Regions from separate parts of the Exiguobacterium sp. K1 genome, predicted to be linked through region 2. Evidence: riboswitches for the same ligand, from Rfam matches in the RefSeq annotation. Region 2 holds a riboswitch; each other region holds the start of a gene.
The links. Region 2 has a riboswitch for lysine ahead of N7U64_RS12500 (amino acid permease). Riboswitches for the same ligand answer to the same signal wherever they lie in the genome.
Positions count from the first base shown of each region.

Region 1: linked by a shared signal. The riboswitch ahead of N7U64_RS10130 (Na+/H+ antiporter NhaC family protein) and the one ahead of N7U64_RS12500 (amino acid permease) in region 2 are both predicted to bind lysine.
Region 3: linked by a shared signal. The riboswitch ahead of N7U64_RS11270 (aspartate kinase) and the one ahead of N7U64_RS12500 (amino acid permease) in region 2 are both predicted to bind lysine.

Region 1 covers NZ_JAOTIT010000004.1:79,577-90,067, reverse strand. Annotated here, with positions in the region: gene N7U64_RS10175 (nitroreductase family protein) at 1-217, shown strand, start outside; gene N7U64_RS10170 (NAD(P)/FAD-dependent oxidoreductase) at 293-1,612, shown strand; gene N7U64_RS10165 (DEAD/DEAH box helicase) at 1,638-3,083, opposite strand; gene rlmN (23S rRNA (adenine(2503)-C(2))-methyltransferase RlmN) at 3,217-4,290, opposite strand; gene N7U64_RS10155 (ABC transporter permease subunit) at 4,435-5,241, opposite strand; gene N7U64_RS10150 (ABC transporter ATP-binding protein) at 5,238-6,119, opposite strand; gene N7U64_RS10145 (methyltransferase) at 6,160-6,792, opposite strand; gene N7U64_RS10140 (heme oxygenase) at 6,878-7,207, shown strand; gene N7U64_RS10135 (uracil-DNA glycosylase family protein) at 7,371-8,111, shown strand; lysine riboswitch at 8,180-8,355, shown strand; gene N7U64_RS10130 (Na+/H+ antiporter NhaC family protein) at 8,461-10,044, shown strand; gene htpG (molecular chaperone HtpG) at 10,142-10,491, opposite strand, start outside.
Region 2 covers NZ_JAOTIT010000006.1:52,267-62,757, reverse strand. Annotated here, with positions in the region: gene msrA (peptide-methionine (S)-S-oxide reductase MsrA) at 1-719, opposite strand, end outside; gene N7U64_RS12505 (hypothetical protein) at 789-971, opposite strand; gene N7U64_RS12500 (amino acid permease) at 1,098-2,576, opposite strand; lysine riboswitch at 2,705-2,889, opposite strand; gene N7U64_RS12495 (MarR family winged helix-turn-helix transcriptional regulator) at 3,064-3,513, shown strand; gene N7U64_RS12490 (diguanylate cyclase domain-containing protein) at 3,704-4,795, shown strand; gene N7U64_RS12485 (TetR/AcrR family transcriptional regulator) at 4,846-5,454, opposite strand; gene N7U64_RS12480 (HlyD family secretion protein) at 5,650-6,306, shown strand; gene N7U64_RS12475 (DHA2 family efflux MFS transporter permease subunit) at 6,319-8,022, shown strand; gene N7U64_RS12470 (hypothetical protein) at 8,145-8,681, shown strand; gene N7U64_RS12465 (nitroreductase) at 8,771-9,328, shown strand; gene N7U64_RS12460 (CDP-glycerol glycerophosphotransferase family protein) at 9,531-10,491, opposite strand, start outside.
Region 3 covers NZ_JAOTIT010000005.1:42,238-52,728, reverse strand. Annotated here, with positions in the region: gene lysA (diaminopimelate decarboxylase) at 1-832, opposite strand, end outside; gene alr (alanine racemase) at 845-1,903, opposite strand; gene N7U64_RS11295 (branched-chain amino acid transaminase) at 1,900-2,832, opposite strand; gene dapD (2,3,4,5-tetrahydropyridine-2,6-dicarboxylate N-acetyltransferase) at 2,858-3,565, opposite strand; gene dapB (4-hydroxy-tetrahydrodipicolinate reductase) at 3,552-4,298, opposite strand; gene dapA (4-hydroxy-tetrahydrodipicolinate synthase) at 4,295-5,176, opposite strand; gene N7U64_RS11275 (aspartate-semialdehyde dehydrogenase) at 5,197-6,189, opposite strand; gene N7U64_RS11270 (aspartate kinase) at 6,202-7,401, opposite strand; lysine riboswitch at 7,515-7,693, opposite strand; gene argH (argininosuccinate lyase) at 7,761-9,134, opposite strand; gene N7U64_RS11260 (argininosuccinate synthase) at 9,131-10,336, opposite strand; gene N7U64_RS11255 (GNAT family N-acetyltransferase) at 10,458-10,491, opposite strand, start outside.

The DNA.
Region 1 (10,491 bases), on a different contig from region 2:
CTCAGGTCTCGTCTCGATGCAATTGATGCTCGTCGCCCGTGCACACGGTTACGATACAAACCCGATCGGCGGCTACGAAAAAGATCAAATCGCTGAAGCTTTCGGTATGGATAAAGACCGTTACCTTCCTGTCATGCTCCTTTCAATCGGAAAAGCAGTTGACGCCGGGTACCCATCTGTTCGTCTGCCGATCAACGACATCGCAGACTGGAAATAATCGTTTGAAAGCTCCGGATTCCTACTTCAGGAATCCGGTTTTTTTGTATACTGACAAAAAGGAGCTGATCCAACGATGTATGATGTGACGATTATCGGTGCCGGTGTCGCCGGAATCTTTCTGGCACACGAACTGATGGCACAAGGTCAGACGGTCCTGTTGATTGACGCCGGAAAGTCGCTTGAACAACGGACAACAAAGGAAGCCTATCTCGGCTTTGGCGGGCTCGGAAAATCGGAAGGAAAATACAACTATTCTGCCGGATTCGGTGGTGAACTCGCTGAGAAGCTGGGAACAGAGACGACGCTTCGTCTGATGCAACAAGTGGATGATATCCTTTGCCGTTACGGCGCGAATGAGGTCGATACCTATTCGACCTCCAATCCTGAGCTCGCAGCCCGGGCACGCGCTGTCGGTCTTGATACGATTGAAACGACGGTCCGTCACCTCGGGACCGGCTTATCGGAACGTGTCTTACAGCGCTTTGAAGCCGCCCTTCAGAAGCAGGTCACCTTTCGTTACGAGACGCTCATTGAACGGATTGAAAAACAATCAGATGGATTTCAGCTTACAACGGCCCGCGAAACGTTTTTAAGTCAGCGTGTTGTGTTCGCAACCGGACGTTCCGGTACTGACTGGATGCAGACGCAACTGCGGATGCTTGGACTCACTCAAGACAAAACACGCCTTGATCTCGGGATTCGGATCGAGCTGGAGGAAACCGCCTTCCGGACGCTGTTACAGGACACGTTTGAAACGAAGCTCGCCTATCCCTCAACCGCCGGAACGGCAGTCACGTACTGCATGAATCCAAAAGGACGAATCATCCGCAAACATCAGGAAGGTCTTGTCATGCCGGACGGTCAGAATTTCCGGGAACAAGCGTCCGGAACGACCAACTTGAACTTTACACTGTTTTTACCCCGTTATTTTGCAACACTTGCAGAAGCAAATCAGTTTGCTGCTTCCGTCATCGGACGGATCAATCAGGGAACAGACCGGATTGTCGTGCAACGACTCGGTGATTTGCGTGCAGCCTGTCCTACTTCCTCAACTGATCTTGCCGAAAACAAAATCAGACCGACTTTGGAAGCGACTGCCGGCCACCTGATGGAGGAAGTACCGGAAACCGATATTACCGTTCTGTTGGAATTCCTCAATCGGCTCGAGCTCCTTCTCGAAACACCGCTTTCTCCCGATACGCTGCTGTACGGGATGGACGGAAAGTTTTATGCCCCGGTGCTGTCGACGTCCCGAGTCTTCGAAACAGATACCAATGGGCTCTATGCAATCGGCGATTGCTCCGGCGTGACCCACTCATTGTCGCAAGCAGCTGCGAGCGGACTTTATCTCGGACAACACCTGACACAAAAAACAGCCGTCTTAAGAGAATAAGATCTCTTAAGACGGCTGCTTGCGCTTATTTTTTAAACGCTTCGTATACTTTCAGCTGTTTGCCTTTAACTTTTGTTGTCTTCATCGCCCGCAGGACGAGCGGACCTTTTCCGTTCAGGATTTCCACGTACGTGACCGTATCCTGAATCGTGATGATTCCGATATCCTGCGCAGTCATCCCTTCGATTTTCGCAATCGTTCCGACGAAATCAACGGCACGCAGTTTCTTTTTCTTGCCGCCGTTAAAGTACAGTTTCATGATATCGGCGTTGAGCTGCTCCGTTTTGGAAGCCCGGACATCAGCTGTCGTGATTTTCTCTTCAAACGCATCCGCTGTCCGGATCAATTCCCGCTCAGTCGGTGCTTGGCGTCTTTCAATGGCCTCACCGCGGTACTGTTCGACTTCACGGAGACGACGCATATCCGACTCCGTCACTAAGCTGATGGCTTTTCCGAGTGCTCCGGCACGTCCCGTCCGGCCTGTCCGGTGGACGTAACTTTCTTTTTCAACCGGCATATCGTACTGGATGACGTGTGTGATGTTTTCAATATCAATCCCGCGGGCTGCGACGTCTGTTGCGACGAGGTAACGGAACTCACCGGCCCGGAAGGCCTTCATGACGGCGAGACGCTCGTCCTGTTCCATTCCACCGTGAATTTTTTCGACCGGATAATCCATCGATGCCAGTCCTTGGGCGACGAAATCAACATGTTCTTTTGTCCGGCAGAAAATCATGCACCGGTCCGGGTTTTCAACGACGGTAACGTCTTTGAGAACGGCAAACTTCGTTTTATCCGTGACCTTGATATAGCTGTGTTCGATTTCTGCGATTTCCGTTGCCTTCGTCGTGATTTCGACTTGTTTCGGTGACTGCATGTAACGGTCACTCAACTGATGGATGTCTTGCGGGAACGTCGCTGAGAACAGCATCGTCGTCCGTTGTTTCGGTAATTGTTTTAAAATCGTATCGACTTGATCGAGGAAGCCCATGTTCAGCATTTCGTCCGCCTCGTCAAGGACAAGGTACTTCACTTTTTCAAGCGATAACGTGCCCCGCTCCAAGTGATCAAGCACTCGTCCCGGCGTTCCGACGACGATGTGTGTCTTCTGTTTCAGTTCTGCGACCTGTCCGCGGAACGGTTGTTTCCCGAAGACGGCCGTTGCTTTAATCCGTTTATAACGGCCGATGTTCATGACATCTTCCGTGACTTGCAGGGCCAGCTCGCGCGTCGGCGTCAAAATCAAGGCCTGCGGCTTGTTTTCTTCCCACTCGACGAGTTCGCAAAGGGGAATTCCGAACGATGCCGTCTTCCCGCTGCCGGTCCGTGATTTGACGATGATGTCTTTTTCCGACAAGGCGACCGGGATGACGGCTTGCTGGACATCGGTCGGTGTATGATAACCGAGCTGTTCGATTGCTTCTAGAATCGGTGTACTGAGTTGAAAATCAGTAAATGGTTTTTTGGACATAAGAATACCTCATTTGTTTTTATAGTTTATGTGTTGGTTCGATGAATGGATCAGACGTGACCTCTCATTATGCGCTACTTTCAGCAGGACGTCAAAAGAGCTTCCCGTCAGAGTGACAGGAAGCTCCACTTGCTTATTTTGCTGCGACTGTATCTTTTTTGATTTGTTTACTGCGGAGCTGACCACATGCAGCATCGATATCCGTACCGTGCTCAAGACGGACACCACAGTTGAGACCGTTCTTTTTCAACGTATCGTAGAACGTTGAAATATCTTCTGACGTACTGCGTTGGTATTGACCGTGCTCGTCGACCGGGTTATACGGAATTAAGTTGACATACGTCAAATGACGTTTGTCTTCGAACAATTTCGCAAGCTCGATCGCTTGGGCTTTCTGGTCGTTGACACCACGTAAAAGGATGTACTCGATCGTGATTTTCCGGTTCGTCGTCTTAACGTAGTAATCGATGGCAGGCATCAATTTCTCGAGCGGAATGGCACGGTTGATTTTCATGATTTGTGTCCGGAGTTCGTTGTTTGGCGCGTGTAACGAAATCGCCAGGTTAACTTGAAGTTTTAAATCTGCGAATTTGTAGATTTTATCTGCGAGTCCACTTGTCGATACCGTGATGTGACGCGCACCGATTGCAAGACCGTTGTGATCCTTGATGACGTTCAGGAAATCGACCATGTTGTCAAAGTTATCAAACGGCTCACCGATACCCATGACGACGACGTGGCTGACACGCTCTTCTTTACCGACAGCATCGAGGTGATGCTGAACGTTCATGATTTGCTCGACGATTTCTCCGGCCGAGAGATCACGGCTCTTCTTAATCAAGCCACTTGCGCAGAAGCTACAGCCGATGTTACAGCCGACTTGCGTCGTGACACAGACAGACAGACCGTACTTATGACGCATCAGAACCGTTTCGATCAGGCTGCCGTCATATAATTTGAAGAGGAACTTGATCGTTCCGTCTGCTGATTCTTGTTTAACGGCTTGCGTCATTGAATTAATCGCAAAACTCTGATCTAACAACTCAAGGCAATCCTTGTTGACATTCGTCATTTCTGCGAAAGTAGTGACACGTTTACGATACAACCAATCCCAGACTTGTTTTGCTCGGAACGGTTTGTGACCTTGATGCGATAACCATTCAGTCATCTGCTCAAGTGTTAATCCATAAATGGATGGTTTATTCATTAGTGAGACCTCATTTCTTTTTCCAGAACTATAACATTCCTTTATCTTAGTAAAAATCAGCCGCTTACGCAACGTTCAAATCCTAAATGTTCACTTTCTGTAAATTTTCACGTTCACTTTGGCTTGTTTTCCGGTCCGGTTGTGTCAAATCGACAAACTGCGCTTCCGGAAACTGACAAAGGCACCGAGATGGAATAAGAAACTGATAGTCGCCAACAGCAGGAGATGCAAAAAGAAGTGGTGGGTCCCTTCCAATAGTTGTTGTGTGTTGAACAAACTGAAAATCGATCCGTAACGCATCCATTCCGTTTTTTCACTGAGACCGGATCCGATCGTCAGGACGATCGACAGCACAAGCACACCGCCGGCAATCGAAAAGGCGCGTCGTTCATCATCAAACAGGGTCGCAATGCATAAGGTAAATCCACCGATGGCATACAGCAAGAATAGCGCGTTTACTTGAAAGCGGACGAGCGTCATCCCGTCAATCGAAACTCCGGAAACAAACCAGTCGGCCATCAGTAAAACGAACGTATTACATACTACAAGACATGTACTGGCAAGAAACATGACAATCATCGCTGATGCCGTATATTGATGACGCGTAATCGGCGCTGCCAGATATAAAATCAGTTCACCGTTATCAATCGGCCGTGCCAGCAAACGCGCAGCAAGTGACAATAAAAATAAAGACGCGATGATTTGAAAAATCAGCCCGTAATAATTGCCGCCCAGTAAATCAAGCACATTATCAAAACCGGTGATCTTATCGTACTGGAAAGCTTTCAAGACTTCCGGCGGCAGTGCCTGTAGTTTCGCTTCGAGTAACCCAGTCTTCATCATTGACGGGTAAAGTGCAGCAAGCATCAAGAGATACAGGCTTGTCCCGACCGCATAGGCTGTGATCGGTTTCCCGTTATGCTTGAGTAAAGACCAAACGATCGTCATCATGATGGTTCCTCCTCACTATAATAATGTAAGAAGACGTGTTCTAAATCATCTGCTGAAGTTTGAATCGCCTGGACATCGTATTCGGTTAACAGACGAATGATTTGATTTAATGTCCGTTCGTTGCCCGTAAAAAAGGAAACATGATTCTGAAACCGTTGACTTCCGATCTGAAGCGCAAACTGTTCAGCATGTGCCTCGATCCCAAATTCAATCGTGTACTGTTTTCGGCTCGACCGGACCAACTCATGAATGTCTGCTTCGATGATGATCCGCCCTTCTTTAATCAGCGCTGCCCGGTCACACGATTTTTCCATCTCCGGAAAATGGTGTGAACTCATTAAAATCGCTTTTCCGCGTTGTCGTTCCTTGTCGACCAGACTTAAAAAGCGTTCCTGCATCAACGGATCAAGTCCGCTCGTCGGTTCATCGAGCAGATAAACGGGAGCATCCTTCATGAAACAGCCGACCAATGCCAACTTTTGCTTCATCCCTTTCGACATCTTCCGAATCTTGGTTTTCGTTTCAAAAGGAAACTGCTCGAGTAACTCTGACTGACGTTCCGGTTTACTTTGATGGAGTTGTTGCATTAAATGCAGAATCTGTTCACCCGTAAAATCACCGGGCAGATTAATCTCCCCCGGTAAATAACCGACGATTCGTTTTACTTCCTGAGATTGCTTCCAACAGTCGTATCCACCGATCGTCGCATGACCGGAGTCTGCTTGAATCAATCCCATCAATTGTCGGATCGCCGTTGATTTCCCGGCACCGTTTGGTCCGATAAAACCGAACACCATGCCCGGTTCAACCGTAAAGCTGACATCAAATAAACCTCGTTTCGGCGCAAATTCTTTCGTCACGTGTTGTAAATGAATCATCCGAATCGCCTCACTTTATGGGGTGGTTGCTGTTAGTACCTTATACCCGTTTTGGTACTTCTTGGGACAAATCCACCCGATAAATCACGAATCGTTCGTCGTGATTTTTTTCAAAAAGTTCTTTCAGACGGACTTCTTCCACCTGTTCGAAAATCGTCTGATGTTCGAGATAATACCGGTATTCGTCCGCCGGATAATACAAAATCAAATCCAGCGGGCGGGGACGCCTTTCAACGGATGCCAAGATCTGATCAACGACCTTCATGAAGATTTGAACGGAAAACGGATTAAAGAAGTAACATTTCGTCACGTCATCCGGAATCGGATAGTTTTCCGCATACGTATGTTCAAAACGAATGCTGCCTTGACGTCGCTTCATTTTTTTCATATAAGCCGCTTGATTCCTCAAAGCGTCTTCATAAAACTGTCCGTTCATCTCGACACCGATGACGGAGCAATCAAACCGGTCATGCAGATAAAAGTTCAGCCGTCCTTTTCCACAGCCGAAATCAATGACTGTGTCCGTGTCATCGAAAGGATAGACGGCACACAACTCTTCCAGCGCTGCATAAGGCGTCGGTTCGTACCGGTTATAATGGCTGAACGCATTGTAAAGATGCTGCACATCAATCGTCTCGATACGCAACCGTTCTTCGTACTCTTTTTCATTCATGTTCGATTCCTTCTTTCAAGCATTGTTGGTTTCATCGTACTATACTATGAATGTACACATTTCATTCTATAAGGGGGATAATCCAATGATCGTCGTTACGAATCGGATTAAAGTCAAAAAAGGAATGGCCGCCGCAATGGCACCACGCTTCACCCGTCCAAGCGGTCTCGATACGATGGAAGGATTTGTTCGTGTTGAAGTACTCTTGACGCAAGGACTCGAAGAACATGATGAAATGAACGTCAACATGTACTGGGAAGACATGAAGCATTTTGAAGCCTGGCGCAACAGTGATGACTTCAAAGCTTCCCATAAACGTCCGGAACCAACGGACGGGAAACAGGAAGAATCACCAATGCTCGGCAGTCAAATCATCATCTCTGAAGTCGCTTCTGTCAAAGAACGGACTTCTTAATACTTCATTCTAAAACAGCTTTGTCTCCTATTTCTTTTTGGAGACAAAGCTGTTTTTCATCTCTTGCCCGCGTAACCCCTTACTATATTGATATGGGTTTAAATTGTATGTAATACCATTATTTGTTATCATAAGTCCAATACAGAAAGAGAGAGGACTTATCATGCTAAATTCATTATCCATTTTTGAACAGGCCATTCGAGCTTTGCCGATTGATCGACCACTGACCCGCCAAGATTTATGTGTGGACAGTTTTTTATTACAGCAGGAACAGGATTTATCCGTTTATTACTCCCCGATCGGTGAATATATCAACGCTTCCGCAAAAGTCGTTTTCATCGGGATTACTCCCGGTTTCGAACAGATGCGAATCGCTTATGAAGAAGCGGCTGATGCTTTTCATCATGGCGCGACAATTGAAGAAACGGCAAAGCTCGTCAAATACAGTGCCAGTTTCGCCGGTCCGATGCGCCGTAATTTGACGGCAATGCTCGATGAACTGGAATTAAACCGACTGTTGAAGATTCCTTCAACAGCAACGTTATTTCATACGAATCAGGAACTGTTACACACGACTTCGATTCTGAGACATCCCGTTTTTTACCGTGATAAAAATTATACGGGACATCAACCGAAGATTGACCGGACACCGCTCCTGCAACATTATGCCTATGAGCATTTTGCGGCGGAATTAAATCAGTTACCCCACCCTGTCATTCTCGTACCATTCGGACGCGTCGTCGAATCGACGGTCCGGACATTGCTTCATCAGGGACGAATCAAAAAACATACCGTGTTGTTCGGTTTTCCCCATCCTTCCGGTGCAAACGGACATCGAAAGCGACAGTTTGAAGAAAATAAAGATTATCTGATGAAGCAATTGAATTCTTACTTCAATACTTAACAAACATCCTTAATTTTTTTTCGGGAATGCGATAAAATTTTGTTATGAAAAGAATATGACTATTCTATCGATGAGGTAGAGGCGCGGTGTTAATGAGTATTTGGTCTGAGGATGACAACAAAGACGATCAAAGAAAGGTGAGACCGCCGAAGTATCGTCACGTGTCAGACATGACGATGCTGGTCGAACCGGGAAAGACCCGTTCGATTGCCATACGCGTACTGTATGGAGCACTCCAATTCGGCTAAGAAAGACGCATCCAGCAAGGGTGTCGGCTTTGTTGCCGGTGCCCTTGCTTTTTTCTGTGCAACGGGTCTCATCTTCTAAAAAAGGAGGAGAAACCACAACTATGGTCAATTATTCAGATTCTATCGTCGCACTCGTACCGGCGCTTGTCGCGATCGTTTTAGCGATCGTCACACGCAAAGTCGTCATCTCACTTGGTGTCGGGATTTTGATCGGTGCCTTATTGCTTCATCGCTTTAACCCGATTGATACCGCGGTTTATCTCGGAAAAAATATCTTCAGCCTGTTTTGGGCAGACGGTGCGTTAAATGAATGGAATGTCTTATTACTTGTTTTCTTACTGTTACTCGGTGTCTTGTCGACGCTGATTCAAACGTCCGGAGGTGCTCATGCTTTCGGAGAATGGGCGACGACACACGTCAAAACCGCGCGTGGTGCAAGACTCGCTGCCTTTGGATTAGGTATTCTCATCTTCATCGATGATTACTTCAACAGTCTCGCTGTCGGAAACGTCAGTCGTCCGTTAACGGACCGTCGTGGCGTCTCACGTGCGAAACTGGCGTATATCATCGACTCGACCGCTGCACCGGTCTGTGTCATCAGTCCGTTGTCGAGTTGGGGTGCCTTCATCATCTCAATTATTGCCGGTATCTTAACGACACATTCGATTACGGATTACTCGGCATTCAGTGCCTTCATGATGATTGTGCCGTTAAACTTTTATGCCATCTTCGCTTTGTTACTGACGCTCTATATCGCCTATACGGGAATTGCCGTCGGACCGATGCGGACACACGAATTGCGGGCTCTACAAGGCGAATTGTTTGATGCCAACAAAGGCACACCGATGGGAATGGCGGAGGAAGTCAAGGAACACGACGGCGGAAAAGTCCGCGATCTGGTTGTTCCGATTGTCGTCCTAGTCATCGCAACTGTCACAGCACTCCTTTGGACAGGTGCACAAGCCCTTGCAGCGGACGGCCGATCCTTTACATTAATCGGTGCCTTTGAAGCGACAGACGTGACACGTTCGCTTGTTTCCGGTGTCGTCATTAGTTTAGTCGTAGCATTCTTGATGATGATCGGCCGGAAGATTCCGGCACGCGATTACCGCATCAGCATCTGGGCGGGTATGAAATCGATGTGGCCTGCCGTCGTCATCCTGTTGTTCGCCTGGACGATCATCGCGGTCATCGGCGACATGAAGACCGGGGATTATCTTGCAAGTTTCGTCAGCAAATCGATTCCCGCTTCTTATCTGCCGTTCTTATTGTTCTTGATCGCCAGCATCATGGCATTCTCGACCGGAACGAGTTGGGGTACGTTCGGCATCATGTTACCGATTGGAGCCGATCTGATCATGGCAGTCGATCCGAGTCTGTTGTTGCCGACACTCGCTGCCGTTCTCGCCGGATCTGTCTTTGGCGATCACTGTTCACCGATTTCCGATACGACGATTCTCAGTTCGACCGGTGCCGGTTCACACCATATTGATCACGTGACGACCCAGTTGCCGTACGCTTTGATCGGTGCGGCAGTATCCGCTATCGGTTACCTCATTCTTGGTGTCACCGGTTCGTCCGTATTCGGCTTCATCGGTGCGCTGATCACCTTCGTGATTTTCGTTGTCATGCTGCATGTCCTGTCACGTCGCGGCGAAGTGCCGTCACAACTTCGTTCGGAATAAACGAAGCGTACAATACGATTACTCTATCTAAAAAGCCGGACCCGATGAATTCATCAGGTCCGGCTTTTGGTTGTCATGAAGTGAATATGATGACCGATCAGACCATCAAGGCGCAGACTTCGTTGGCAAAGGCAACCGGATCTTCAATCGGTAACCCTTCCATCAACAACGCCTGTTGATACATCAGATTCGTGTAACGTTCAAATTTCGGACGGTCTTCCGCATACGCTGTCTCAATCGCCCGGAAGACATCATGCGACGTATTCAACTCCAGAATTTTGACCGCTGTGACATCCTGATTATTCGGCATCGCCTTCAGGATTTTTTCCATCTCGATCGATACTGCCCCATCCGTCGCAAAGCAGACCGGATGTGACTTTAAGCGGGTTGAGGCTTTCACTTCTTTAACATGTCCCGCGAGTACTTCCTGCATCGCTTTAAACATTT
Region 2 (10,491 bases):
TTCGCGAAGCTCGGCCATCCGCAGTTTGAATTAAACTTGTCTTTCGACGTAAAGAGCGGTGTCCCGTCGACGATATCAACGTAGAGACCCGGTCGCTCCTCATCCCAGTATTCATTGCGGAAAGCGGGCTCTGTCCCGTTCTCCTGCGTAACTTTATACTGGATCGGTGTCAGGCGTTGTTTCAACTCCTGCTCCTTGCCTTGATCTTTCCAGGCTTCTTTGACGAATTTGGCACGTCCCGATCCGACACTGTACATCTGATAACGGAACGGATTTTTTTTGTAATAATCCTGATGGTACTCCTCTGCCGGCCAAAACGGTTTGGCCGGACGGATGTCGACGGCTACCGGACGTGAAAAACGTCCAGAGGCATCAAGCGCCGCTTTCGAACGTTCTGCCGCCTGTTTTTGATCTTCATCGACATAAAAGATGGCCGGTTCGTAAGACTGACCGCGGTCGTTGAACTGTCCGCCGCCATCCGTCGGATCAATTTGCCGCCAAAAAATTTCAAGCAACTCATCATATGAGATGACCGACGGATCATACGTGACTTCGACCGCTTCTAAATGTCCTGTCGTTTCAGAACAGACCTCTTTATAAGTCGGGTTTTCTGTATGACCACCTGTATAACCGGAAATGACTTGTTCGACACCATCATATTTATGAAATGGCTTGACCATGCACCAGAAACAGCCACCTGCGAATATTGCTTTTGCCATCTAGCTTCCCCTCCTCTGTATGGGTCTATTTTAACGCGTTCCGTGCGGCTACCCTACTATCTTGCTCAGTCAATCTTCGGGATTCGCTTTTAAGCGGCGCATGACAAAATAAATCGCCGCAAATACTAAAATTAATCCACCGAACGAATACCACATGTTATTCATGCGGTACAGCATCTGATAGATTGCTAACGTCACAAGTAAAATCGCAATCGGGATGAATGCCCGTTTAAAGTGATACCAATAGTTCACTGAGGTCGCCTCCATTTTTCTTTTATCTTAATCGATTTCTCTCCGTTTGATACGTTTTCCAGATGATTTCTTTTTCAAAAGGCACAAAAAAAGCCGACCCCGTTGGAAACGGAATCGACTTTTCATTTACGGACGCGGATGCTCCGGGAATTCCATTTCTTCATAAGGAACGACCGATGTCCGGTTTTTAAATTTATGACCTAACCAAAAGGCAAGGAATAACGGGATGCCGACATAGGTTGCGGCAATTCCCACCCAGTCAATTTGATCCGCGAGGAACGCGGCGTAGTTTTGGCCGACGATGACGAGAAAACAAAGTCCGAACGCAAAGAGCGGTCCAAACGGGAAAGCAGGTGCCACGTACGGCAAATCACTGAGCGAATGACCTTGCGCAAGGAATCCTTTGCGGAAACGGTAGTGGCTGATCGCGATACCGAGCCATGCGATGAAACCGGTCATCCCTGATGCATTCAACAGCCACAGATATACTTGACCGCCGAACATCGATGTCAGGAAGCAAAGTGCTCCGATGGCACCGGTCGCAAGCAACGCATTGCGGGGAACACCATTTTTTGAGACTTGTGCGAACAATTTCGGTGCATCACCTTGGCGTGCCAACGTATACAGCATCCGTGTCGACGCATACATTCCGGAGTTTCCTGCCGATAAGACAGACGTCAGAATAACAGCGTTCATCAATGCTGCCGAGAACGCAAGACCGGCTTTTTCAAAGACAAGTGTAAACGGACTGACCGCTACATCGGTAATGTCATTCGAAACGAGGTTCGGGCTTGTGTACGGAATCAACATTCCGATGACGAAAATCGCAAACACATAAAACAGAAGAATCCGCCAAAAGACTTGTTTCACGGCTTTCGGAACGTTTTTCTTCGGATCTTCCGACTCACCGGCTGCGATTCCGACAAGTTCCGTTCCCTGGAAACTGAAACCGGCAACCAGGATGATACCGATGACGGCCGGGATGCCTCCGACGAACGGCGCATCACCTAACGCAAAGTTTTTAAAACCGACCGGTGCTTCTGATGTGAAGACACCGAAGATCATGGCGACACCGACAATCAGGAAGATGATGACAGTGACTACTTTGATCATTGCGAACCAATATTCCGCTTCCCCGAAACCTTTAACGGAGAAGTAATTTAAACCAATCATCAATAACAGGAAAATCGCACTGAAGTAAAATCCGGGAACATCCGGGAACCAGTAACTCATGACGATTTGCGCCGCTACGAGTTCTACGGCAATCGTGACCGCCCAGTTGTACCAGTAGTTCCAACCTAACGCAAAACCAAACGACGGGTCGACGAATTTTGCGCCGTAGGTCGAGAATGAACCGGCGACCGGCATGTACGCCGCCATCTCACCAAGACTCGTCATCAGGAAGTACACCATGAGTCCGACAATGGCATAGGATAACAACGCACCGCCCGGACCGGCCGCAGCAACGGATGCACCGGAGGCAATGAATAAACCGGTTCCGATCGCACCGCCAATCGCAATCATCGACATATGGCGGGCCTGCAGACCGCGTTTTAGTCCTTCTTCGGTTGAATCGAGTTTTCTTTGGGGTTGTAAAGTATTCATCTCATTCGCTTCTCTCTTTTTTAAATTTTTGAGAGGACACTTTTTGAAAAAAAACAAAAAGCGCCCTCATCTTCCAGAAGGAAGATGAGAACGCAACATAGTAAAAGGATGCGCCCCATTCTACCGTCGTGAAAGATAGCTCCCCACAAGTCATGCCTGACCTGTGACAGTATTAGACCTGTTCGATCTAATCCCAATCGATCATCTTCAAAGCGATGATTGATTTCGGCAATTCTTCCTTTTCAATCACCTCATCTGCCGCTTGACGACATCCGTGACTGTACTTATAAGAACTGCAACCTCCATCCCACTGGTTGAGTGAGAACTAATTAAGTTAGTTATAATTTCGTTATTACATCGTCATGTTACACAAAACGTCTTTAAATTGTCAATTCTTTTTTTGAAATGTCGGCTATTCATGGTAAAAATCCGTAATTTTTAGTACACTAAATTATAGAAGTTAACCGAGAGAAAGGATGTTGCTTGAATGCCACAAGAACGTGATCAACTGACCTATCGATTAGAGGAACAAATGCGGGTCATTCTCCGGACACTACGCCGCGAACTCAACCGACTGTTTGAAGGAACCGCGACGCGGAGTGAATTTTTCATTTTGCGTAGCCTGTCCGAAAATGGTCCCCAACGTCCGACTCTACTCGCAGAGCAGTTTGAGCTTGCGACAAGTCAGGTAACAGCTTTGACTGATCGTTTGTACAAAGCCGGATTCGTCACGCGGACGCGTTCGACGGATGACAGAAGATCGATTGTTTTAGCACTGACGGACGAAGGAGAAGCCGCTTTCCGCGAACTTGAAGTCGTCCGCCGGAAATATCTCCAAGAGCGTTTCGGCACCCTCACGGAAGAAGAGCTGAATGCGATGGTTCTCGTCTTCGATAAGATCCTCTTAACGATGGATGAAGAAGCGATTTCTTCCTAAAAATTACTTTCAAAAAAATATTTATTTTTTCTCCGACAAAGTTCACTTGACTGTGTACTTTGTCTTTTTTATTGACTTTAGCATCTTTCGCTAAACATTTTTCCATTTCTTGCCGTTAGTAAAATGGGTATACTGGAACTATCTTATTGGAAATGCGTTTACGAGGAGCTGGGAGGATTTGTTGTCCATCATGAATAATTTCATCATTAACTTTTGCTTACTGTTTACAACGATTACTCTTTTGTTTCTTCCTTTTCGAAATCACCCACGGATTACACCGAACACGAATCTGAACGTTCGACTCGTTTTAGGTGGTCTCGCCGGTCTGATTTCTGTCCTTCTAATGTTCAACAGCATTCAGATTGATGTCGCCCGGGTCGACTTACGGATTGTCCCTGTCGTCATCGCCATGATGTTCGGCGGGTTGCCGAGTGCCCTCGTCACCGGTGTAATGATCGTCGCGACACGTTTTATGCTGACTCCGGTCGAACAAATGGATGCTGCTGTCGTATCAACGATTGTCATCGGAGTGTTCATCCTGACGATTGCTGTCATCCGCCGCTATATCCGGATGACCTTCTGGAACTTCGAACTGATGATTGGCATCGGGATTCTCTATTCATTACCGGCCATCTATCTGTTGACGAACAGTTGGACGACTTTCATCGAAGTTTCGCTGGCTTACATATTCTTTAACTTGATTGCCGGTTTTGTGACCTATCATTTGTTGACGGAATTACGACGACATTTTGAAAATATCCAGTACCAGCAAAAGCTCGCCATGACGGATGCCTTAACAGGACTCGCCAACCGCCGCCGGCTGGATGATTCCCTGTCGCTCGTTGGTTCAGCGGAAGAAGGCTACTCTCTTATCTTGATTGACATTGATTTCTTTAAGCACGTCAACGATACATATGGTCATGACGCTGGTGACGATGTTTTACGGCAACTCGGGACGACGTTAGCCTCACTGGCACGACCGGATGATTTGGTCGGACGTTACGGCGGCGAGGAATTTTTAATCATTCTCCCGAACACCTCACTCGTCGATGCGAAGAGCGTTGCAGAACTGGCCCGGACGACGGTCGCCCGAAATCTTTTCCCAACGACAGCCGTCCCCGATCTGCAGATTACGATTTCCCTCGGTATTGCGCACTCGAGCAGCTCGCATACGTCTCTTGAAGCCTTACAGCAGGCAGATAAGGCGCTGTATCATTCAAAGGACAGCGGACGCAACCGGAGTACGACCTATACCAAACAACTGCAACTCGAACAGGCCTGATTCCCGCCCTTTCCCGTCATCCGGTGAAAGGGCGGTTTTTTGATATCACTTTAAGTCGATTGTTCCGGAAAACCGATGCTCTTGACTGTTCCGAAAACAATCATCCGGCTGAGTTGATCTGCCATGTAGGTCGCTGAATAAGGGCGACCGTTTCGTAACCAGGAAATCAGTAACCCAAGCTGTCCGCCGATCACGTAATTCAACAATAAATCACGATCAACCAGTTGGGTTTCCGTTACCGTGTGCGCCTCGAACACCCGCTGATAATTTTCCTTTAACATATCGAGAAAACGCGAGATGAACGTTTTGACCGGACCGTTCAGCAACATCGTCCGATAAAATTGTTCATGTTCTTCAATATGGATGAACAGTCGTTCGAAGTAACGGCTGACCCGATCGAGCGACGGAACAGCCGGTGCCCCGGTTCCCTGAATCCGGATTGCTTCCATCAGAAGCCGCATATGATCGTCTACGATCTGGTTCATCAAATCATATTTATCCGTAAAATGGGCGTAGAAGGTGGATCGATTGACCGCCGCCCCATCCGTCAACATCTTGACGGTAATCGTCGAAAAAGGATGACGGTCCAGCAAACGAAATAATTCTTTTGTAATACGGTCACGTGACCGCTTTGGTCGTGGATCTTGTCCTGAATTCATCTTCTACAACCACCTTTTTTGGATATTGTATCCGTTCTCATTGACTTTTCCAACACTTTGTCGGAAATTGTCGGTTGTATGTTGATTCCTTCTTCATATAATTAACTATATTAACTACTCCTCCCCCAGAGGAGTAGTTTTTATGTTACGACTGGGGAACTCAGAGTATACGGAAGAAAGGATGCATTTCATATCATGAACATGAAAAAAGTATTATTGATTAACATTTTGACACTGGTTGTTTTAATCGGTGGAGGCGCAATCGGCTACTACTATTACGATCAAGCGACAAGTTACGTGAAAACAGACAATGCCAAGATTGATGGAAAAATGATTACCATCGCAAGTCCCGGTGCCGGTAAACTGACGGACTGGACAGCCAAAACAGGTCAAACGCTCGACAGTGACGCGACACTCGGTCATGTCATGATGGCGCAAGCGGGGCAAAAACCGGTCAGTACAGCGGTCTCTATGCCAACAAAAGCAACAGTCGTTCAGTCGATGGCGACAGAAAACGGCGTTGTCGGAGCAGGAACACCGCTCGCTTACGGTTTTAACTTAAATGAGCTTTGGGTAACAGCGAACGTCGAAGAAACCGACATTGATGAAGTCAAAGTCGGACAGACTGTCGATGTTTACGTGGACAGCTATCCGGACACGACGTTATCCGGTGAAGTCGAACAAATCGGTATGACAACGGCTGGAACATTTTCGATGATGCCGTCTTCAAACGGAACTGCCAACTACACGAAAGTTGCGCAAGTCATTCCGGTCAAAGTCTCACTGTCACAAGAAAAATCACTCGACATTCGACCTGGTATGAATGTGACCGTCCGCATTCATAAGGATTAAGGAGGGACGTCTATGTCTACGACCTTCCTCTTCGGATACATCGCTTTTATGGTTGTCACGATCATCGGTGTCAACCTGATTGCACGGCGTTCACGTCCGGCCCGTCTGGCGGGTGCTGCTGATGCCCCTGCGCCTCTCGATGAGGTGCAACTCAACAATCCGGACAGCGCTCCGATGCCTGCACCGCAAGTAAAAACGCAGGAGCGGGCGCCGCTCGCGACTGCAGATATCAGTATTCCAAAAGTCTTGACGGTACTTTTGATCGGAATGTTCATCGCGATTTTGAATCAGACATTGATCAATGTCGCGTTGCCCGTCCTAATCAATGATTTTAACGTCTCGACCTCGACGGCACAATGGTTGACGACCGGGTTCATGCTCGTCAACGGCATCCTGATTCCCATCAGTGCCTTTTTGATGCGGAGTTATACGTTCCGCCAATTGTTCCTCGTTTCCATGACGCTGTTCTTCTTCGGATCAATCATTTGTTCGATGGCGATGAACTTCCCCGTCATGATGATCGGACGTGTCGTTCAGGCAGCCGGTGCCGGTATTTTAATGCCGCTCGGTTCAAATGTCTTCATGACTTTGTTCCCGCCTCATAAACGCGGCGCGGCGATGGGGATGCTCGGAATCGCGATGATTCTTGCTCCTGCAGTCGGTCCGACGATTACCGGCTATGTCATTCAGAATTATGATTGGCATGTCATGTTTTACGGAATGGCCTTTTTCGGTCTTTTGACACTCTTACTCGGTGTCGCCTGGTTTAAACTCGTTCAGCCTTTATCAAAACCGAAGTTTGACGCACTCGGTGTTGTTTTCAGTACGATCGGCTTCGGAAGCCTGTTGTACGGATTCAGTGAAGCCGGTAATGACGGTTGGGACAGCCCGCTCGTCATCAGCACGATTCTGATCGGTATTTTAGGGATCGCAGCGTTTGCGCTCCGCGAGCTTTCCATGGATGATCCGATGTTAAATATCCGGGTCTTGAAAGTACCGGAGTTTTCGTTCACTTTATTCATCAACATCATCGTCACGATGGCTTTGTTCGGCGGGATGCTCCTGCTTCCGATTTACTTGCAGAGTATTCGCGGTTTCTCACCGATTGATTCCGGTCTCTTGCTGTTACCCGGATCACTGATTATGGGAATCACGGGTCCGATCGCCGGTCGACTGTTTGACCGCTTCGGTATCCGGCCGCTCGCTATTTTCGGTTTGACGTTAATGACCTACGGTACGTGGGAACTGACACAACTCGATATGAATACCTCATATAATTCAATCATGGGTATCTATATGCTCCGGTCGTTCGGAATGGCTTTCATCATGATGCCGATCATGACAGCCGGGATGAATGCCTTGCCGATGAAAATGATTCCACACGGGAATGCAACACAAAATACGTTGCGTCAGGTCGCCGGTTCAATCGGAACAGCGATTCTCGTCACGGTCATGACACGTCAAACGACAGCTCACCTGGCAGATGACGCCAATCAGTTTACGACACTTGATCCGACTCTTTCCCAGCATTTAAATGAGCTGGGACAACAGCTCGGCAGTTCGCAAGCCGCTTCCGTCAGCTGGATAACGCAGTTGACGAAACAAGCGACGATCAGCGGAATCACAGATGCGTTTTGGGTTGCGACCGTCTTGTCTGCACTCGCCCTGATCTTGTCATTTTTCCTGCACGGAAAAAAAGAACCGAATCTCGATTAAGGCTTTTCCTAAACCCGTTGACGGCACATCGTCAACGGGTTTTTAGTTGTTTGCCTTTGCACTTCTTTCCTAAAATCGCTACACTAGGGTCATTGAGTTTCATATCTAAAAGGAGATGCTTTATGGTTGCCTTTCTGCAATTTTATGCGTTCATCTTTGCCTGCTGTTTCGCCTGGCAAGTCGGACGCCCTTCATCCTGGTCTCAAAAGGTCACACGTGCCTTTTTGATCAGTATCAACAGTCTATTCATCTTTTTCCGTGCGTCCGTCTCCATCTTCCTGTTGATTGGACCGTTACTGCTCGTTTCTTATGTCTTATTTCCACACTTAGTATACTTTGCAGGACCTTTGTCCATCATCATCAGCATATTGGTGATCGGTCTGCTGGATCGTCTCGTCAGCTTCGTGATTTTGCCGATTATCCGGTCGTTTTTCCTGAAGAAAAACCGGATGATGCCGCAATTACTGGAAGCTGCCCTTTATACTTTCTCGATGGGCGTGCTTCTTTTTGTGAACTTAACGGTCGTGCCCGGGGTCCAGATTAATATCATGATAGCTGTATTCTTTGGCTTCACGCTCTATTTCGCACATTACTTGTTCGCCTTATTCCGAATTCGGCAACTCAAGAAAAAAATCGCTGCTTCACCCGACAAACGCTGATTCGAACCAGCGTTTTTTTAATTAACCGTTGACAATGATAATCGTTATCAATTATATTCTAAGAGTACTTACGTCAGGAGATGATCACCATGAACACCCGACAACTGATTTTAGAACGACGATCCGTCCGTGCCTACACCGATCAGCCGGTTCCAAATGAAATGATTGAAGAAATTCTCGAAGCCGCCATCTATGCTCCGACTCATAAATTGCGTGAACCTTGGCGATTTGTCCTCGCTAACGAAGAAAGCCAAGAGCGGTATGTCGACCAATTGATGACGCTGCTTGCCAAGCGGGGACAGCTGGATCAAAAAACAGACGAACAACGCCAGATGATGCGTCAAAAATTTGCGGATGTTCCTGTTTATTTGACCGTTTTATATGAAGTAAAAGGAACAGAGGATCAGCAGATGGAAGATCTGCTCGCGACTGCCGCCATGATTCAAAACGTTCAGCTTCTCGCGACTGAACTGGGTCTCGGCTGTTGCTGGAAAAGCGGAAAACATTGGTTCACGGAGGAATATGCCGAAATGATCGGCGCTTCCGAAAATGAACGTGTCGCAGGAATCATCCAATTCGGATGGCCCGCCTTAATTCCTCCGCTGAAAAAACGAACGGCAGCACGTGACAAGTTAACGCACTTCTAAAACGGTGCGCATTCTGCGGACTACCCCTGTCCGCGCCAATCAAGCCCCATCATAATAGTTAAAGCGTCCTTCTTTTCATTCCCTCCCCAAACGGAATCGTAAAAGACGGACGCTTTTTTTTGATGTTTGATTCCGAACGACAAACAAAGGTGGCGGATTTAATATCCACCACCTTTGTTTCGTTTCATCCGCTTCGATTAAATTAAACGGTCTTCCGTTCTTCCGGACACACCGGTGCATCCGGGAGCGCTCCCGTCAATATATGATTGACGATCCGTTTTGTCGCCAGTCCGTCTTGATACGTAAAGAACCGTGCCGCGAAATCTTCAATCTGTTCCGGTTCGAACTGACCTGCCTTGATCCAGGAAATGACGTCATTGAATGACGAAACAATCGGTCCCGGTACAAAGGATTCGTACGGGAAGTAAAAATCACGTTCTTCCTTATACGCGTTCAAATCGTTCACGAGGAAGATGATTGGTTTTTTCAGTAAAGCAAATTCAAAAATAACGGAAGAATAATCGGTCACTAAAATATCCGCTACCTGCATCAAGTCATTGATATCCGGATAATCCGTCATATCAATGATCTGGTTTGAAAATTCTGCCGGTACGACCGGACGGTTCAAGACAAACGGATGCATCCGTAACAGCAGGATATGATCCGGTCCCAACTGTTCACGAAACTGGTGGAAATCCAGTTCCTGATCGTAATGAGCCGTCGTTTGTCCATTTCCCCGGAATGTCGGTGCCAGTAAAATCAGCTTTTTCGACCGCCACTCCGGATACCGGTCATAGAGTTTATGCTCAATCTGAACTTGCCGCTCCCGGTTCAACAACTGGTCGGTCCGCGGAACACCCAGCGGATGAATCCGGGTTGAATCCATCCCGAACGCTTCAGCAAACGGTCCAATGCAGGCTTCTCCGGAAACATACACCTTGGAATAGTTCCGGTGAATCGCCACCATCTTCAAGTAATCGTCATCCGGTGAATAGGACTTATCGAGGACACTGTAGCCGAACTTCTTGAAGGCGCCGCAGGCATGCCACAACTGAATGACTTCCGTCCCCTTGCGTAACGTCGAGACGTAGACCGGATAGTAATAGTCATCAATGATGAAATACCGGGCCGTCGCCAGTTCGTATGTCGCCCGCATCATATGA
Region 3 (10,491 bases), on a different contig from region 2:
GCGTTGTTTCTTCATCGATGATCGCCATAACCCGCTCCATCGTTTGTTCGAAATCAAGCGGCTGATCATCTTGCGTATAGGCAATTCCAAATCCACCGCCGAGATTGACTTCGCTTGCGACGAAAGAAGTCCGCTCGCGAATCGTTTCGACGAACCCCATCATCGTCCGGGCCGTCCGCTCAAACAGTTCAATTTCTTGAATTTGCGATCCGACATGGCAATGAATACCGAGTAACACCAAATGTTCCGCTGCTAAAACAGCTTCGACGGCTTGCAGGTACGAATCATCATGCGTCGAAAAACCAAACTTCGTATCGACACCACCGGTCTGGATTTTCGTGTGCGCACCACCGATGACTTGCGGAACAATCCGGATCAGAACCTGAACGCTTTGACAGGTATCGCCCGCAATCTGGTTGAGTTGAGCGATTTCCCCGTAATGATCGATGACGATTTTCCCGACACCCTCTTCGACGGCATACCGTAAATCCTGCGTCGATTTATTTGAACCGTGGAAATAAATCCGTTCCGCCGGTACACCGGCTTTACGGGCGATGAACAGTTCGCCGCCTGTGACGACGTCAATGCCAAGACCATGTCGGACAACTTGCTGGTAAACGGCACCGATTGTCAAGGCTTTAGAAGCAAACGAAGCATACGTATTCGGATATTTCTTTAAAAAGGCGTCGCGTACGGTCGCCAGACGGTCCGTCAATTCACGTTCTGCCATGACATAAAGCGGTGTCCCGTATTGTTTGGCAAGCTCTGTTGCTGCCACCCCGTCAATCTGTAGTTCATTGTTTTGTTCCGTCAAATAGCGGCTTCCGTACATCTTGCTTCCCCCTTATAAATAACGATGTGTTAAACGCCACGAACGGGCACACATCTGTTCCGAATTATTGGCTGTCCCGGTCCGGGTGATGTCATCAATTTCGATGCCGTCTCCGTACAGAACAACTTTATCACCGATTTTCACCGTCGAATCGACGGCGATGAACGTATGACTCATAAATAACTTACTGATGATCGGATAACGTTTTCCGTTGATGATGACCGGCAGTGACGACCGTCCGCGGATAACCCCGTCCCCGTAGCCGACCGGCAAAACCGCCACACGAATCGCTGTCGGTGCTGTATACGATGTTCCGTAACCGACGTGTTCCCCTGCTGCCACTTCACGGATTTCAGCAATCTCCGTCGTCATCCGGAGTGAGGGGACGAGCCAATCCATTTTTTCGATCGGCGAATAGCCAAACAGGAATATACCGGGCCGGACATAATTGCAACAGGCGAGGCGCGGATCATGTTTGACGATCGTCGCACTGTTTTCGGCATGGATATAAGTAAAGCTATGTTTCGCCTGTAACGGATTTCCGATTTCAAGGAACCGCTCAACCTGACCGTCGTGATCGGCTCCCGGTTCATCGGCAAGCGGGAAATGCGTGTAGAGCCCTGTTAACGTCAGCTCTTGCTCCCGTACGGTTTCAAGCACCGCTGATGCTTCTTCGAGCGAACTGACACCAAAACGGTTCATCCCGACATTTATTTTTAAATGCAGTTCAATTCCCGATAAATCCGCCTGATGACGTGTCAGCCAATCGAGCGAAGGAATTCCGAGCGCTACTCCGTGCAAGCGGACCTCTTTAAAATCCGATGCCGGATTCATCGCCAGGACATAACTGTCTGGAAAATTCGTTTTGATTTCAATTGCTTCATAAACTTCTGCCACTGCGAAATGCCGGACACCGGCTTCCATCAATGTGGCGACCATTTCAATCATCCCTAAGTTGTAAGCATTGTTTTTGACCACGGCAAAAATCTGCTTGTTAGACCGGGCGAAAACCGATGCGACATTATGCCGCACCGCTTCCCGATCGATTGTAACGACAGTTCTTGAACTCATTCGGCGACAGCAGGTGTCACATGTGTCAACCAGTCCGCATATTGCGGCAATTGACCTGAGACCGTCTGTCGGTAAAGATCAAGCAACTCATCCGCGACAGTCCGTGTTCCGCCGTTGATGACGATGTGATCAATTTCTCCGACACTTGTAATTTCTGCTGCTGTACCCGTCAAGAAGATTTCGTCTGCGACGTATAACTCATCACGGCCGATATGACGCTCGACGACCGGATATCCTTGATCCTGCGCCAAACGCATGATGACTTGACGTGTGATGCCGTCTAATACCGAGCAGTCGAGTGAAGGTGTATAAATCGTGCCGTTTTTCAACATGAACAGGTTGGCGACACTCGCTTCACTTACGTTTCCGTTCATATCGAGGGCAATCGCCTCGTCGAATCCGTCACGCTGTGCTTCGCCTTTTAAGAGTTGCGAGTTCATGTAGTTGGCAGCAGCTTTTGCCTGCATCGGCATCATTGTCGACGAAACGCGGCGGTAAGAAGCGACTTTCGCGCGGATACCGGCGCCTTTATCAAAGTACTCGCCCAGTTCCCAACAAGAAATTCCGACGTGAACCGTCGTATCTTTTGCCATCAATGCCTGCCACGGTGTACCGAGGAAAACAAACGGGCGGATGTAACAAGATTCAAAGCCGTTTTTGGCGACCAGATCAATTGTCGCTTGGACAAGTTCTTCCACTGTATAAGGAATCGTCACGTGATAGAACGCGCAACTGCGGAACAGACGTTCAATGTGTTCCGTCAATTGGAAAATCGCCGGACCATCCGGTGTCGCATACGCACGGATACCTTCGAAGAATCCGCTTCCGTAATGAATCGCATGGGACATGACGCTCGTATTTGCCTCTTTTGGATCATGAAAAACTCCGTCTAACCAAATTGCTTCTCCATACTGTGTATCCACTGCCATGTGTTTTCCTCCTCTTCGACGTCAATCAGAGTGAACGTAAATCATCCACCAATTGCGTCTTCTCTGCTGTTTTTTCGTCTTTCTGTTTGATGACGCGTGCTGGAGTACCAGCAACTACGCTACCGGCAGGAACGTCTTCTGTGACGACACTGCCTGCTGCGACGACGGCATCTTTTCCGACGCGGACACCTTCAAGAATGACGGCATTCGCTCCGATTAAGACACCATCTTCAATGATGACCGGTGTTTTTGAAGGCGGTTCAAGAACCCCTGCGACCACGGCGCCGGCGCCGACATGAACGTTTTTCCCGATTGTGCCACGTGCTCCGACAACGGCGTTCATATCAATCATTGTACCATCTCCGATTGATGCACCGATATTAATGATTGCTCCCATCATGACGACAGCATTGTCACCGATGACGACATGATCACGAATCCATGAACCCGGTTCGATCCGTGCGTTTAAATGGCGCGTATCAAGCATCGGTACGGCACTGTTCCGGCGGTCATACTCGACGTGAACTTCCGTGATCCGGTCTGCATTCTCTTCTAAGAAAGTTGACGCAAGTCCTGCATCCGCGAAGAAAATTTTAGATTGATCGGTTCCGAAAGCTGTTGCCCCTTCAATCGTCAGTCCTGCCAGGTCCCCGTTAACGTACAGTTTGACCGGTGTTTGTTTTTTAGCGTCTTTAATAAATTTCGCAATTTCAAAAGCATCAGTTAATAACATGTGAATCCTCCTGTGTGTAAAGCGTCTCCAGTGTATAGAGTCCCGCTGATTTTTGGATGAGTGCTTCTGCTGCCTTGATCGCACCTGAAGCAAAGACTTTTTTTGACAGCGCCGTATGCTTGATTTCAATCAATTCGTCAACACCGGCGAACAATACTTCATGTTCCCCGAAGATCGTTCCGCCCCGCATCGAGTGCATGCCGATTTCATTCGCTTCCCGCTTCTCGCGTGTTGATTCCCGTTCATAGACGGGTGTGACGTCCCGCAAATCTTGAATCGTCCGCAACAGCAGCTCCGCCGTTCCGCTTGGTGCGTCGACTTTTTGATTATGGTGTTTTTCCAGCAGTTCGATATCGAATGCACCGGCGAGCGGAACGAGTGTTTTTAACAGCTGTTGCATCATCGCGATCCCAAACGACATGTTATACGATTGGAAAATCGGAATCTGTGTTGACGCCTCGCGGATCGTCTGCAGTTCTGCGTCCGAGAAACCGGTCGTCGCGATGACGAGCGGGGTCTTCGTTCGGATACCGTAGGCAAGCAAGTCCGGTAAGAGACTCGGATGTGAAAAATCAATGATCGCATCCACTGACTCCGTCATTTCGGCAAGCGTACCGTAAGACGGTACCTGTTCCGCCGTTTTCGTTTTGTCGATGACGGCGACGACGGCATCCGGTGCCAGTTCGTGCACGTAATGTCCCGTTGCCCCGTATCCGTGAATGGCGAGTCTCATCCAACCACTCCTTTGTAACTCCGCATCGTCTCAAGAAGATGGCTATGACCGGCTTCCGACTGGCGAACAAGCGGCAGACGCGGTGCACCGACAGCCAGACCGATTTCTTCGAGTGCTGCTTTGACCGGAATCGGGTTGACATCGCTGAACAATGCCGAGATGACAGGCATCAAATCACTTTGAATCCGGCGCGCCGCCGTGTAGTCATTCGCAAGTAACGCTTCTGCCAGTGCTTGAGTTTCCGCCGGATATGGATTCGACAAGACGGAAATCACACCTTGTGCTCCCCATGCCATATACGGAAGAATTTGATCGTCGTTGCCGCAGAAGACGGCAAAATCAGCTGGTAACGCCGTCATCAATTCACCCATGAAGCTGACATCTCCGCTTGCTTCTTTAAAGGCTTGGATATTCGGATGTTTCGCAAGCGTCACGGCTGTTTCGACCGAAATCGCAACTCCCGTCCGTGACGGCACATTGTACAGCATGATCGGTAAATCGACGGCATCTGCGACCGCCGTGAAATGAGCGACGAGTCCGGCTTGCGACGTCTTATTGTAGTAAGGTGTGACCAGCATCGCTGCATCCGCACCGAGCCGGGCTGCCGTCTGTGTTTTCTCAATCGTCTGTGCCGTGTTGTTTGTTCCGGTTCCGGCAATGACCGGGACACGGCCGGCTGTCACACGGACTGCCGTTTCAAGTAACGTCTCAAACTCTGCATTCGTCAACGTCGACCCTTCCCCGGTCGTCCCGCCGACGACCAATGCTTGAATGTTTGCTGCTAGTTGTTGCTCGATCAGTTGCTCGAATACCGCTAAATCCAGTTCACCGGTTGAGGTAAACGGTGTAGCGAGTGCTGTTCCTGCTCCTTTAAACATATCGGATTCCTCCTCGTTTCTTACGAATGGATTGAACTTTCAAGCGCTTGACGCGCGACTTGGACGGCGTTCGAAGCGGCCCCTTTACGGATGTTATCAGCGACGCACCAGATGTGGAACGTATTCGGCAGGCTCTGATCCTGACGAATCCGGCCGACGTACACCTCGTCTGTTCCGCTTGCATCAAGCGGCATCGGATATTGATTATGACTGACATCATCGACTAAAACGACGCCAGGTGCTTCGGCCAGAGCAGCACGAATCGCTTCAACACTTGTTTCCTGCTCAAACGTGACATTGATGGCAACGGAATGTGAATTCGTGACCGGGACACGGACACACGTCGCGCTGACGGGCAACTCCGGCAAACGAAAGATTTTCCGAGTTTCGTCAATCATCTTCTGTTCTTCCTTTGTATAACCGTCCGGTAAGAACACATCGATATGCGGCAAAATATTATCATGAATCGGGTGTGGATAGTTGACCGGTTCTTCGCCGCGACTGCCGCGGGCTAAATCCTCGATTCCCTTTTGACCGGAACCGGATACGGCCTGATACGTCGTATAGTTGACGCGCTTCAAACCAAATGGTTGAAGCGGTGCCAAGGCGACGACCGATTGAATCGTTGAACAGTTCGGATTGGCGATCAAACGATCGTTCGGTCCGATTGCCTGCGAATTTACTTCCGGTACGACAAGCGGAATATCTGCCTGCATCCGGAACGCACTGGAATTATCAACGACGAGTGTTCCTGCTGCAGCAAGCAACGGGGCATACTGTTCACTGATGGTACCGCCAGCTGCGAACAGTGCGACATCAATCCCGTCTTTCGTGATGTTTTCCGATAACGCTTGAATCGTGACGTCCTGTCCTTTGAACTGAACGATTTTCCCGGCTGAACGGGCTGAAGCATAAGCTGAAATCTGACGGACCGGAAAATCGTGTTCCGCCAGGACTTGTAACATTTTTTGACCAACGGCGCCGGTTGCGCCAATGACTGCGACATGATACATATGATTTCCTCCTTACAGATCGAATGCTTTTGCGATTGCTGCGACAGTCCGTTCGATATCGGCCTGGGCAATCGTATATGAGATGCTGATTTCTGATGTCGTAACTTGATAAAACGTGATGTTTTCCGCCCGGAACGTCGCAAACAATTTCGAAGCGACCCCGGTTGCGTCCCGCATCCCGATTCCGACGACGGATAACTTGGCATGCTGGTTATGACGGTCGACTTTGACCGTCGGGAAACGATTGATGATATCCTGCAGTGCTTCTTCCAAAAACTCTTCTTCATCCAGCGGACAAGAGAAGGAAAGGAAGATGTCACTGTCAAACGTCGTCTGACTGATCATATCGATGTTGACGTGACGTCCTGATAACAGTTCAAAGATATCCGCGACCGCCGAGTTCGTCTGCGGTACATGCTTGATTGACACCGTCAACACGTTTTTCGTTACACTGACGCTCGTGACCGCTTTTTGTTCCATCGTTTCCGTTGCCTCCATAATCCAAGTCCCTCTTTCCGATTCTAATGTTTTTCCGACGAAGATGTGGACGCCGTATTTTTTACCGAGTTCGACACTGCGCATCTCCATGACTTTTGAACCGAGTGCACTCATTTCCATCATCTCATCGTATGAAATGTGTGGAATCGGTTGTGCCGTTGCATGAATCCGTGGATCAGCTGTGTAAACACCGTCGACGTCCGTGTAAATTTCACATCGTTTATCAAGAACCGCGGCCAATGCGACGGCTGTCGTATCCGATCCGCCACGACCGAGTGTCGTGACATCCCCGAGCTCATTGACGCCCTGGAAACCGGCGACGATGATGACGTCGTATGTCTCCAGTTTTTTCCGGAGCAATTCGCCGTCAATCTGTTTGATTTTACTTTTCGTGTGCAGTCCCATCGTGCTGATGCCTGCCTGGGCCCCTGTCTGCGACAAGGCTTTTATCCCGAGTGAGTTCAGGGCGATGCTGAGTAATGAAATCGTCTGTTCTTCACCGATTGCAAGCAGCCGGTCCAGTTCGCGTCGTTCCGGACGGTCCGTTATCGCCTGCGCCTGGGCAATCAATGAATCGGTCATTTTCCCCATTGCCGACACGACGACGACTAATTTTTCCCCTTGTTCCGTCCGATTCTTCAAATAATTCGCAATTGACTGAATCTGTTCGACAGTCGCAACCGAACTACCACCAAATTTAAGTACAGTTGTCACAATCCTATCTCCTTTTGTCCCGAAACAGAAAAAAACGACGGGCCGGTAGGAGCGTTCCTACGGCCCGTCGTTATCACGATCGGACAAACGATGACAGCGTCATACGTTCTTTTACGTAAGATAGCGCTCCGAAACGTGGGTTTCGGCAGTACAACGGATCTTAACCGTTGTACCAGCAATCAAGAAAAAGCATCTTCTTGTTCACTTCGGCGGATTTCCCCTTTCACATCACTTGGCATGCTTGCCTTGAATAAGTGTTGCTACTGATGTCATCCGCGCCTCTATCTGTCGGTTGTTAGTTACAGTTATAGCAAACATTTTTTGTTAAATCCAGTGATTTGCCAAACTTTTTTTGAATTTTATAATTTTTCAAGTTGCTTCTTCGCTAATGCGAGTTGATCCCGGACGGCCGTAAAACCGGTCCCGCCGTAACTTCCCCGTCGTGCGACCGCCTGAACCGGATCTAACAACGGATAGACATCTTCTGCAATGACCGGATGGAACGTCTGATACGTGGACAGCGTCAAATCTTTTAAGAAACAGCCGCTTTGGACACAATGTAAGACGGCTTTGCCGACGATTTCATGTGCTTCCCGGAACGGAATCCCTTTTGTGACCAGATAATCCGCCAGTTCCGTTGCATTCGAGAAGTCTTGCATCGTCGCCTTCTTGAGCGCTTCTGTCTTAAACGTAGCCGATTCGATCATGCCTGTAAAAATTTGAACGGATTGTAACACGGTATCAGCGGTGTCAAAGACACCTTCCTTATCTTCCTGCATATCTTTATTGTATGCGAGTGGTAATGCTTTCATCGTCGTCAGGAAACCCATCAGATTTCCGTAGACACGACCTGTTTTGCCGCGGATCAGTTCCGCGAAATCTGGATTTTTTTTCTGCGGCATCATGCTTGATCCCGTCGAAAACGCATCGGACAGCTCAATGAACGAAAATTCTTGCGACGCCCAGATGATGATTTCTTCGCAAAAGCGTGACAGATGCATCATGACCGTCGACGCGATGCCAAGGTATTCAATCACGAAGTCCCGGTCTGAGACCGCGTCCAAACTGTTCGGATAGACGTGTTCAAAACCGAGTAGTTCAGCTGACTTGAACCGATCAATCGGGAAAGTCGTTCCCGCCAGTGCCCCGGCACCGAGCGGCGACATCCGAATCCGTTTCAGGTTATCGGTCAATCGATCGGCATCCCGTTCAAACATCCAAAAGTAAGCGAGCAGATGATGCGCGAGTGAGATCGGTTGCGCCCGTTGCAGGTGAGTATAACCTGGCATGACCGTCTCGACATGTTGCTCCGCCTGTTCCGTAATGACGGATTGCAGGTTGCGGATACTGGTCAGAAGTTCAAGAACATGCTGTTCCATCCAAAGGTGGAGATCAGTCGCGACCTGGTCATTTCGACTGCGCGCCGTGTGTAGCTTCCCGGCAACGGGACCAATCTGTTCCGTCAGTAACCGCTCGAGATTCATGTGGATGTCTTCATCCACTGTCGTATAGACGTGTTGCTCGAGTGTCGTTTGCAACTGTTTAAGACCGGCTTCGATTTGTTCCCACTCGGTCTTTTCAAGAATTCCCTGTTCATATAACATCTGCGCGTGCGCAAGACTCCCCTGTAAATCAACGGCTGCTAATTTCTGATCAAACGAAATCGATGCTCCGAAGGCCTCCGCTTGAGCGGAAGCACTTTCCGTAAAACGTCCGCCCCATAGTTTCGTCATTTTTTCACGCCTTCCTGACGATGGACACTGGCATGTGTCGAAATCGCAAGACCGTGTAATTTGATGAATCCTTTCGCTGCTTCGTGATCAAAGGCATCTTCTTTTGTATACGTCGCGAGTTTCTCATCGTAGAGCGAAACTGCTGACTGACGTCCTGTGACGGTTGCGTTCCCTTTATACAGTTTGACACGGACTTCACCGGTCACGTCCTGTTGCGTTGCCGTCAAGAACGCTTTGAGGCCTTTTGTCAGCGGGGCATGGAACAATCCGTTGTAAATCGTTTCTGCATATTGTTTGCTGAGAATCGGTTTAAAGTGGGCAACGTCTTTCGTCAATGTGATCGTTTCAAGTGCTGCGTGGGCTTTGAGTAAGACTGTCGCACCCGGGCACTCATACACTTCACGTGACTTGATGCCGACCAAACGGTTTTCGACATGGTCAATCCGTCCGACACCGTGTGCACCGGCAATGATATTCAGTTCTGTAATCAGCTTCGCCAGCGGATACGCTGTCCCGTTGATTGAAACCGGAACACCTGCTTCAAAACCGATGATGACTTCTTCCGCTTGATCCGGTGCGTCTTCCGGTGCGACCGTCAAAGCGTATGCATCTTGCGGCGGCTCTGTCCATGGATTTTCAAGGACACCACATTCGTTACTGCGTCCCCATAAGTTCATGTCGATTGAATACGGGCTGTCGAGATTAATCGGAATCGGAACGTTGTTTTCTTTTGCATAAGCGATTTCTTCTTCACGTGACCATTTCCATTCGCGAACCGGTGCGATGACTTCGAGCGACGGATCAAGAGCAGCAACCGAAACTTCGAACCGGACTTGGTCGTTTCCTTTTCCGGTACATCCGTGGGCGACTGCTGTGGCACCGTGGGCATGTGCCACTTCAACCAGTTTTTCAGCAATCAACGGGCGAGATAAAGCGGAAATCAATGGATACGCACCTTCATAATGCGCACCATATTGGAGGGCCGGCAAAACAAAGTCATTTGCGAATTCATCTTTGACATCAAGAACAATCGATTCGATCGCACCGACGAGTAACGCTTTTTCTTTGATGACCGACAAATCTTTTCCTTCGCCGACATCCATGCACAATGCGACGACGTCATAGTCCTTGCTTAACCATTTGATGGCGACTGAAGTATCCAGTCCACCCGAATACGCTAAAATCAATTTTTGTTTTGTCATTCTTATTTCCTCCTTGAATTCGACTGTATCTGTCTGTATAAAAATTCACTATGAATTATATATATACATAGACTTTCAAAAAAAGAAACCCTTTTTTCAGGATTTCTCAAAAAAATCAGCATTAAATTTTTTTCTCCATCGTCCGGTGCGGAATG